One region of the Paenibacillus sp. FSL K6-1330 genome, then DNA from elsewhere that is predicted to be linked to it. Evidence: riboswitches for the same ligand, from Rfam matches in the RefSeq annotation. Region 1 holds a riboswitch; each other region holds the start of a gene.
What was found. A riboswitch is a leader RNA that binds a small molecule or an ion and turns the genes downstream of it on or off. The one in region 1 is predicted to bind thiamine pyrophosphate.
Positions count from the first base shown of each region.

Region 2: it holds a riboswitch for thiamine pyrophosphate, as region 1 does, so the genes downstream of both, NYE54_RS03255 (ABC transporter substrate-binding protein) here and tenA (thiaminase II) in region 1, are expected to answer to the same signal.
Region 3: it holds a riboswitch for thiamine pyrophosphate, as region 1 does, so the genes downstream of both, NYE54_RS22705 (YkoF family thiamine/hydroxymethylpyrimidine-binding protein) here and tenA (thiaminase II) in region 1, are expected to answer to the same signal.

Region 1 is NZ_CP150269.1:1,453,775-1,456,867, reverse strand. It holds gene thiM (hydroxyethylthiazole kinase) at 1-765, opposite strand, end outside; gene tenA (thiaminase II) at 817-1,503, opposite strand; TPP riboswitch at 1,646-1,749, opposite strand; gene NYE54_RS06385 (iron-siderophore ABC transporter substrate-binding protein) at 2,974-3,093, opposite strand, start outside.
Region 2 is NZ_CP150269.1:742,270-745,362, forward strand. It holds gene NYE54_RS03245 (ABC transporter permease) at 1-383, opposite strand, end outside; gene NYE54_RS03250 (MTH1187 family thiamine-binding protein) at 380-673, opposite strand; gene NYE54_RS03255 (ABC transporter substrate-binding protein) at 765-1,796, opposite strand; TPP riboswitch at 1,911-2,022, opposite strand; gene NYE54_RS03260 (VOC family protein) at 2,194-2,577, opposite strand; gene NYE54_RS03265 (GGDEF domain-containing protein) at 2,814-3,093, shown strand, end outside.
Region 3 is NZ_CP150269.1:5,015,661-5,018,753, forward strand. It holds gene NYE54_RS22700 (nitroreductase family protein) at 519-1,121, shown strand; TPP riboswitch at 1,304-1,406, shown strand; gene NYE54_RS22705 (YkoF family thiamine/hydroxymethylpyrimidine-binding protein) at 1,491-2,096, shown strand; gene NYE54_RS22710 (sporulation protein YjcZ) at 2,168-2,266, opposite strand; gene NYE54_RS22715 (nucleotidyltransferase domain-containing protein) at 2,384-3,082, opposite strand.

The DNA.
Region 1 (3,093 bases):
TGCCAGCTCATCTAGAAAAGCGATCTGGAAGCTTCCCGGTCCTTGGTCCGCCGTGCATTCCGCAGCTCTCGCCGCCGCGGCCCCGTAGAAGGCCAGACCCGCCGTACCTGCAAGCAGCAGGTTTGCTTCCGCTGCGGCAAAGGCACCCAGCACCGAGGTCAGCAGGCACCCTGCGCCGGTGACCTTCGTGAGCAGTGCATCCCCTCCGGTAATGATGCGTACCTCTGTTCCATCGGTAATCACGTCCTCTTCACCGGTAATGGCCACGATTGTGCCTAATTCGCGGGCAGCCCGCACAGCCAGCTCAGCATGATGACTGCCTGCGCTATTACCAGCGTCTACGCCCTTAATCTCGCGGGCCTCCCCGACAAGATGAGCGACTTCAGCCGCGTTTCCGCGCACGAGCGAGACCTTCACCTCACTCAGAATCCGCAATGCCGACTCCGTCCGAAAACAGGTCGCTCCCGCACCGACCGGATCCAGCAGAACCGGCACACCGTGCGCATTCGCCGATTGCCCGGCGAGAATCATCGCATCCACCAGCTCGCGGTTCAGCGTGCCGATGTTCAGCACGAGCGCGCCCGCTATGGCGGCCATATCCGCCACTTCCTCCGGCGCGTAAGCCATGACCGGCGACGCGCCCAGCGCGTACAAGCCGTTAGCCGTAAAATTCGTAACCACCACGTTCGTCATATTGTGAACGAGGGGGCTCGTCTGCTGTACCTTCGTTAAAAGCGCCGAAACCTCTTTTTCCCATGCATGCATATGAATCGCCTCTCTTATCTATATTGGAATTTATGTGCTTATTATGACTCCTTATAGCACCGCAGCCTGCAGCGGCACCGGCCATTCCTCCTGCTTATATGCCATATCCCAGAACATATACTCCAGCTGGCAGCTCAGCATGAAATGCTCCTTCATCCGTTCCCGCTCGGCTGCCGTCGCGCGCTCTGCCCATTCATCGACACGGTTGCAGAACTTGGCTGTCGCGTTTTCCCCACGGTTGCCGTAGAAATAAATCCAGTCATAGAACGGATGGGATGCATCCGGCTTCACTTCATCCAGCAGCTTGCGGCCAATCTCCAGATACGTCCATGGGCAAGGCAGCAATACGGCCATAATCTCGCCCAGACTGCCCTCATGCGCCACCGTCAGCATATGACGGATATAATGATGCGCGGACGGAGCCAGCGGATACCCTTGAAGCTCTTCGTAGGTCACCCCGGCGGCTGCGCACAAATTCTGATGCGGGTGCACCTCGCTGTGCAAGATGAATGAAATCTGTTCGTTAAAGGCCGCGATCTCTTCCCTGCTGGTCGATTTGGATATGGCAATTCCGTAAATCCGCATGTAGGCATTCAAATACTCAAAATCCTGCTTCACATAGTGAATCAGCTGTTCTCGCGCCAGGTTCCCCTCGGCAATGCCTTTTACAAAGGGATGATCAAAGATTGCTTGAAAAATTCCTTCCGCCTGCTGACGGAGCTCATGCGTGAAACTCATTTTTGTCCCCACCTCCAACTTATTGAAGAGCAGGAAGTCCGTAAGTCACGACTTTCCAGACAACGCTAAAAAGCCGCCCCCGAAAACTGGAGCGGCTTCGTCAACAAGCCCGGGTGCGCCAAAAAAGCGCACCGAGACCTCATATACGAAGGCTCCACTTTCCTACGCTAGTACGAACTAGATCAGGTTCAAAGGGTCCAAGATACGCTCTTGTCTCAGCCGCCAACGGCTCCCCTAGTGGACTTCCTATTCTTTTGTCTAATACTGTACATAGGTTTATGGATGCTGTCAAATGTTAACTGTTCGTGGGCGGAGCCCCACGCTCGAAGCTTTCCCATGAGTGGGGATTAGGATGATGTACGGTGGCGGAGGTCATTCGCAAAAACGCCGGCGGCCGAAACTTGTTACGGGAACACTGACGCTCGGCTGTCATGTATTCCCCAACATAATGAGTACATAAGCGTTGGGTGTCTAGGGGTATGCATGGATGGCTGGGATTATAATCGATGTAGGGGCCGGCGGGAACTCAGAGTAGCTATGGTTTAGAGGTAGATTCCGGGGTAACACAGCGTGTATAGCTGAGGCTGCTGCTGGTATTGGTGCTTACTGCCGGTCTTGTTACTATTGCTGGACTTGGTGCTACTCCTCGAGCGTAACGGACTGAGGATACGTTATTTGGCTGAGTAGGTGTGATTTTTGATAGTTATCGGACACCAGGTACGCTATTCATAGAATATGATAGCAAATGGGCCGGTAATTGTGGTAATAAGGGATCCTGTGTCCGTTAGATTTAAAAATCGAGGGCAATTTGAGAAATAAGGGACCTGGAGTCCGTTGACAGGTGGTCTTATCGCTACTGCTGGTCTAAGTGCTACTATTGATCTTGTTGCTACCTGCTGGCTTGGTGCTACTTGCTGGTCTTGGCTACTACTGATCTTGGTGTTACTGCTGGTATTGGTGCTGCTGCTGGCTCGGTTCTACTACTGGTATTGGTGCTACTGCTGATCTTGGTGCTACTTGCTGGTCTTGGCTACTGATGATCTACTGGACTTCGTGCTACTCCTTGAGCGTAACGGACTGAGGATACGTTATTTGGCTTAATAGGCGTAATTTTTGAGAGTTATCGGACACTAGGTACGTTATTCATAGAAAATGATAGCAAATAGGCAGATTATTGCGGTAATAAGGGATTCTGTGTCCGTTAGATTTAAAAATCGGGGGCAATTTGAGAAATAAGGGATCTGGAGTCCGATAACAGTCAGGGGCAGCGGCACGAATTAGGGGGCTTAGTTAAGCTGTGCTGGCGTACGGTGTGGCATGCCTTATAGCGGCAGTACTGGCGATGCTGTGATGCTAAAAAAGGAGGCGTCCCTCAAGATCTGAGATCTTTTGGGATGCCTCCTTTTTTAGCTTTTTCCTTGCATCATCTGCTATTCGATAATACTACCCTGTAGCATTCGTCTTCATTCATTACTGAATGCCGTAAAACTCCTGCAACTGGTCAATCATCAGATTGGCCGCCAGGATGCCGCCTGCTGTATTCCAGATTGCATCATCCACTTTGTGGGCTTGGCCGTTCTTGACGACGTT
Region 2 (3,093 bases), 710 kb from region 1:
AGCGTAATCACGATAACCTTGGGCAGCATGCCGAAGCCGAACCAAATCATGAGAAGCGGGGCTAGGGCGATTGTCGGCACATTTTGGCTAAGAATAAGAAGCGGATAAAGGGCGGTTTTGAGAAAAGGCACCATGTGCAGTGCCAGCGAGATGATTAGACCGATTGCCGTACCGATTATAAAGCCGATCAGGGTTAATTGCAGGGTGGCCGCTGTATGCTGGAAGAGACCGGAAGCTCCAGTAACGGCCTCATGCCCGATGGCCGTCGGTGCAGGCAAAATAAAGGGTTCAATGTCGAACACGGATACTGCCGCCTGCCATACCACCAAAAAGAAGAGAACCGCCACAACGGGCGGCCAAACAGAACTCCACCAGCTTCTCATGGACGGTATTTCTCAGTCAGCTTATCCATGCTGATGCCGCTTGGATGATGCGCGATTTTGACCTGGGATATGATGCTGGGACTGCCCGCATTCACCAGCGCCTCGTGCATGCGCTCAACGATCCTGAGCAGCTCGGAGAGCTCTCCTTCCATGGTCGTTTCGAGTGCATGAACCTCGTATTTCACGCCTGATTCCTGAATAACCTTGATCGCTTCATCTACATAAGGGATGCTGTCGGTCCCGTTTGGCGTTCTCGGTATTACTTGAATGCTCAAGAGAGTATTCGCCATATAAACTCATCCTTTCGTGCAAGCTGTATTGTAATGGAAGAGAGGCGGCCTGCTGCAAAGGCCGTCTCTCTTCTTTAATATAGAAATAACCTTATGGCTTCTCCGGTAAAAATTCATTGGTAAATGCGCTGTCAGCGTCAAGCTCCTTCTCCAGCAGCTTGCGCTCAAACATCCAGTCTGCGTACCCCGACCATACTTCGGCTTTCTGTTCGCCCCAGCGGGATGCATCATCCTGATAACGGGGGCTCAGCCATTTCTGGCTGGCGAGAACCAGTTCGGCATCCAGGTCGGGAACAGCCTTCGTCAGCAGGGCTGCCGCATCTTCGGGATGTTGAATCGCATAGTCGTATCCTTTTGAAGTCGCCCGCATGAACGCTTTGACAAGCTCAGGGTCTTCCTGGATCTGCTTCTCGTTCGTTACGATCACCGGTGTGTAATAATCAAGCTGCTTGGAGTAGTCCTTCACATAAATCATGTCAAGCGGCTCATTGCGAAGCTCGGCTTCAATACCCGTCCAAGCATAGAAAATCCAGGCGAAATCAATGTCGCGTTTGACGGCCGTAAAATAATCGGCATCGCCCATATTGACCATATTCACCTTGCTGACATCGGCACCATCGATCTCCATGATGGACTTCATAACCGCTTCCTCCACAGGCGAACCCCAGCCGCCATAGGATTTCCCTTCAAAATCGCCTGCCTTCAAGATGCCTTTATCCTTGGGAGCCGCAAAGCCGGATGTATTATGCTGAATGATCGCTGCGATGGAAACGAGCGGCAATCCTTGGGTTCTGGCCAGCGTTACGCCTTCCTGATAGCTGATGCCAAACGGCACATTTCCGGATGCGACCAGCGTATCCGTTCCGCCTGCTCCCGGCTGGACGATCTGGACATTAAGCCCTTCTTCCTCATAATACCCAAGCTCCTTCGCTGCATACAGGCCGGTGTGATTCGTATTGGCAGACCAATCGAGCATCAGCTGTACGTCACGGAGCTTCCCGGAAGTCTGACTGTCCTCACCTGCGGCGCCTGTCTTCTTGTTCTCTCCGCTTGTACCGCATCCGGACGCAACCATCAGCAGGACGCAAGCGAGAAGCAGCGGAATCCATCTTCCCTTCTTCATCGTTTCTTCTCTCCTTTAAGTTCTCTTTCTATTACCTCGCAACTCCACAAAAAAAACGCCCTGATGATATCAGGACGCATGACGGCGTAAGTGTATACCACGGCAAATAAATAGCTGCCGCAAACATGGGCTTCCTACGCTGGCATTACCCAGATCAGGTGTAAGGGTCAGTATCATATCGGATACACTCTCAGCCGGCCAAATTCCAGCTCCCCCGGTATTTATGAAGTTTCGATCATTACATCCGCTATTATAGTCCTAACACAGCAGACCTGTCTAGTTCGAAGAGGCGCGAACGTGACAGGTCTTTGTTAGAACACTAATGCAATGGGAGAATTAATTGATGCTATGAACCTTTCACAAGGTAAAGTGTTTGAATACGGCTTCTACGCAGAGATTAGCGCTGGAAGAACTCAATCCATTCTCCTTCGGGACCGTGCACGAAGAAATAGCGGTACCCGTTCGGAAGCGTCACGATTTCCTCGTCCAAGTGAGGAACGTCAAGTCCCTGCACACGGGCATATTCCTCTTCAATGTTATCCGTGCTGACTGCAAAATGATGTACCGTTCCTTCCGAAGGCAGCGTGTCGCTGTATCCCTGAATAAGCTCGACTTCCGTCTCGTTGCTGCCGTTAAATCCTAGGAACGCCAGCTGGATGACGCCATTAGTATGGGTCAGGCGGTCCTTCAGCTCAAGTCCGACTACGGATGTATAGAAGGCGATTGTAGCTTCAAGGTCCCGGACAACAATACCAACATGATCCAATCGTTTCTGTGACATGGTTCAACACCCCTTCCGATTCATATAAGATATGACTGAAATATTATCATATAATTCCTATACGTCAAGTGGGTGTTATGTTGTTTGTGCACAGACTAATAAGATGATTTTTCTTTCATTTCCTCATCTTTACTTTTGGGTGGGCAAAAAGTATCATGAGAAATAGATATGTTAATTCAAAAGACCTAACACACTTAAAGTGAACCAGCGTACCTTTTGGCCGAGGAGGAATGCTTATGAGTCCAACTCCAGCAGATCATCTGTGGATTCGACTCGCCATAATATATGCATTCATTCAGATAATGATCGCTCTGTGGATGCCTGATGCTTTATCGCTTCAGCGTGTACTAGTCATTATTTCTCCTGCAGCCGCTTCCGTTTATTTAATGCGGATCCGTCGGCGTTTTGAGGTTCATCTTCGCAGGTTTTGGCTTATTGTGAGTCTCGGATTGATGGGGGAGGCAGTGGCCCGAACCCTCCACGCATGCAATATCTGGTTTGGAAAAGAGAACGCTT
Region 3 (3,093 bases), 3.6 Mb from region 1:
CTTCTATGCGTATGTCTCTAAAATATCCGGGATCTCGCAATTTTCAACGCCATTCTCATTGAGATTGATTATCAATCGCGCTCTGATATGCATTATATCATCCTCATTCTGGCTCGACAAGGGTAATTGAGAATCAAAATCAATTAATTTGTTCATACTTGTATATTTTGTTCATGAATTGTTCATAATATGAAGTTTCGAGAAGACATAGCTAATATCCTCAGGTAGGAAGCACTCCTTTCGTTTAAACCTCCATATAATGAAGCTTCTCAAAAAGCCAAACGGATTCAATTCATATTTAATATATAAGGGAAATTATATTTAATCAAAAGTCGTTGACAATTACTCTAAGTTATATTAATATACTAACATAAATATTATTCCTAACTAAACGTAAGTTAATATGGAATGATAATTAAAAATATTGCTAAATAAGCAACATGCATATTTGCTTGAAGTAAAGGACATCTTCTTATCAGGCGAATGCAAATTCGATTACACCAGGAGGTTTTTTTTCAATGTCTAAAGATTTTTCAACTGCACTCAAAAGTCGCCGTTCTTATTACGGGATTAGCAAAGAATCCGTTATCTCGGACGAGCGTATTCAGGAAATCGTAAACGAAGCGGTTAAGTATACCCCGTCTTCTTTCAACTCTCAAAGTGCACGCGTCGTTGTATTGCTTGGCGAACAGCATGATAAACTGTGGAACATCACGGAAGGCATCCTGAAAGAAGTCGTTGGCGATGAAGAAGCATTCAAATCCACTGCCGACAAAATGGGCGCATTCCGCGCTGGTTACGGTACGGTATTGTTCTTCGAGGACAACAACGTCATTGCCGGGCTGCAACAGAACTTTGCCGCTTATGCCGACAACTTCCCGATTTGGTCCAACCAATCCAACGGCATGCTGCAATTTGTAGTATGGACATCCCTTGAAGCAGAAGGTCTGGGCGCATCCCTGCAGCACTACAACCCGCTGATCGACGAAAAAGTAAAATCCGAATGGAACATCCCGGAAAGCTGGAAGCTGCTTGCTCAAATGCCTTTCGGTAAGCCGGTTGCTGAACCAGGCGAAAAAGAATTTGCACCGCTTGAAGATCGCGTAAAAGTATACAACTAATTAAATAGATGAAAAAAGGCCGCCTCCCTAAGTTCCCGCAACTTGGATAGGCGGTCCTTTTATAATGGGCAAAGATTGAAAAACCGATCACTAAGCGATACAATTAGTCAAGTAAGAACCCTCGAACTTCTAAGATAACAGAAGCTCCGGGCAAACTTGCGATAACCAACTACATAGAATGTTGGCTGTACTAGGGGTGCCATGTGCTGAGAGACGGCGGTTTGCCGTTAACCCTTAACACCCGATCTAGGTCATACTAGCGTGGGGAAGTGTAGCATTTATGTTTATTTCTTTTCGTAGGCATAACTGCACTTTCTTCACGGGGTGCGGTTTTTTTGCGTGGACTTATATCATGGGGAGGAAATAACAATGAATGAGCTTGTATGCGGAACCAGTCGGATCGTTGGGTGCCGGTTCTCGGTATTTCCCATGACGGACCGGTTTGTGGAGGTCATCATGGGCGCACTACATTCCGTAGATACGGGGAAGGTATGGATTCAGACAGATGATGTGAGCACCTGTATTCGTGGACGTGCAGAGCATGTCTTTGATGTTACAAGGGCGATATTCGCCTATGCTGCAGCGAGTGGCGTGCATACCGTTTTTAATGGTACTTATTCCATCGGTTGCCCCGGAGATACGGACGCCGATGTATATATGACCGAGGATTCGACTCTCTTAAACAACGACATCGGGGAACATGCCGATATTGAGACTGCTTGCCAATTCGCTCTATACCCCATGGGTACCGATGACTACATGGATGTCATCTACGGTGAAGTTAATCGTACGAAGGCAGCCGGGACATTCGCCGGAAGCGTTCATTACGCCAGCCGATTGGATGGGTCTCTGGCCCAGGTGTTTGGATCCCTTGAAGAGGCTTTTTTACATGCGATTCAATCTGACAGCAGCCATTTGGTCATGACTGCGGTTGTGTCCGCACACAGCCCTTCGGTCAAAGCCGCATCGAATTGAGCTTTATTGAGGCAGACAAAAGCCCGGCAAGCGCCGGGCTTCCTGTCACTACTGCCAAGAATCTTGACGGTTTAAACCCAAGCACTCAAGATAATTACGAGCAGGATAAAGAGAACCAAAATAATTCCTACTGAATTGTTCCATCCACCGCCGCCATATACTCCGCTCATGAAGATCCCCTCCTGGATTTAAAGAATGACGTGATGTAATCACACTATTATAGTATTTCCCGTCTCGTGCTAGTGTCACGGCTAATGTACCCCTCTTTTTATATTGGCAAGGAAATTCTATTCGTCATAACCAATGAGAAGCTTGCCTCCGTACGGATGGAGCATTTCCTCGGTGAATGCCATAAGAACTGAAGGATCATCCTGGCGATACATCGCCGTGAGCGCTGCTTCCAATCGTTCTCCCAAGATCGAGTCATAGCGGTTGAACAGACGGAACAGCGTTTTCCCTTCACCCGTCCACTCCCGGTTCACCCTAAGTACAAAATCACAGAGAATCGCCGCTATTTTGTGCACCGTAAACCACTTTTCGGCATCCCTTCGGGGACTCTGCAAATCCAGCAGGTACTCGGTTAGCATATAACGGTATTCGTTAATGTCGGTTAGCATCAAGGGCATGGGTCCGTAATTCAAGTCGCTTCGAGCTTCCGCCTGCACCTCTTCTCCCTCAGGCAGCGCGTGCAGCACCGTCCCTTCTACGACCATCCGCTGCAATGAAGGATTCGCCGCGATCACTCCCTCATCGAAATATTCGCGATAGGAGGATAAAGACAATATAAATATTTCCGCGATCCACCCATGTGCCTCTATCGTCTTCCTGCTGAAATCATGACCATCCCGTTCAATGACTATGATGTCCAAATCGGATTGTTCGTTATATTCACCTCTGCTCGCGCTGCCGCCAAGCACAGCAAGCAAACAGTCGGGATAATCGTATTGTATGATGCGTTCCGCTGCCTCTACCGGTTCCATCCTCATGACGTTTCCTC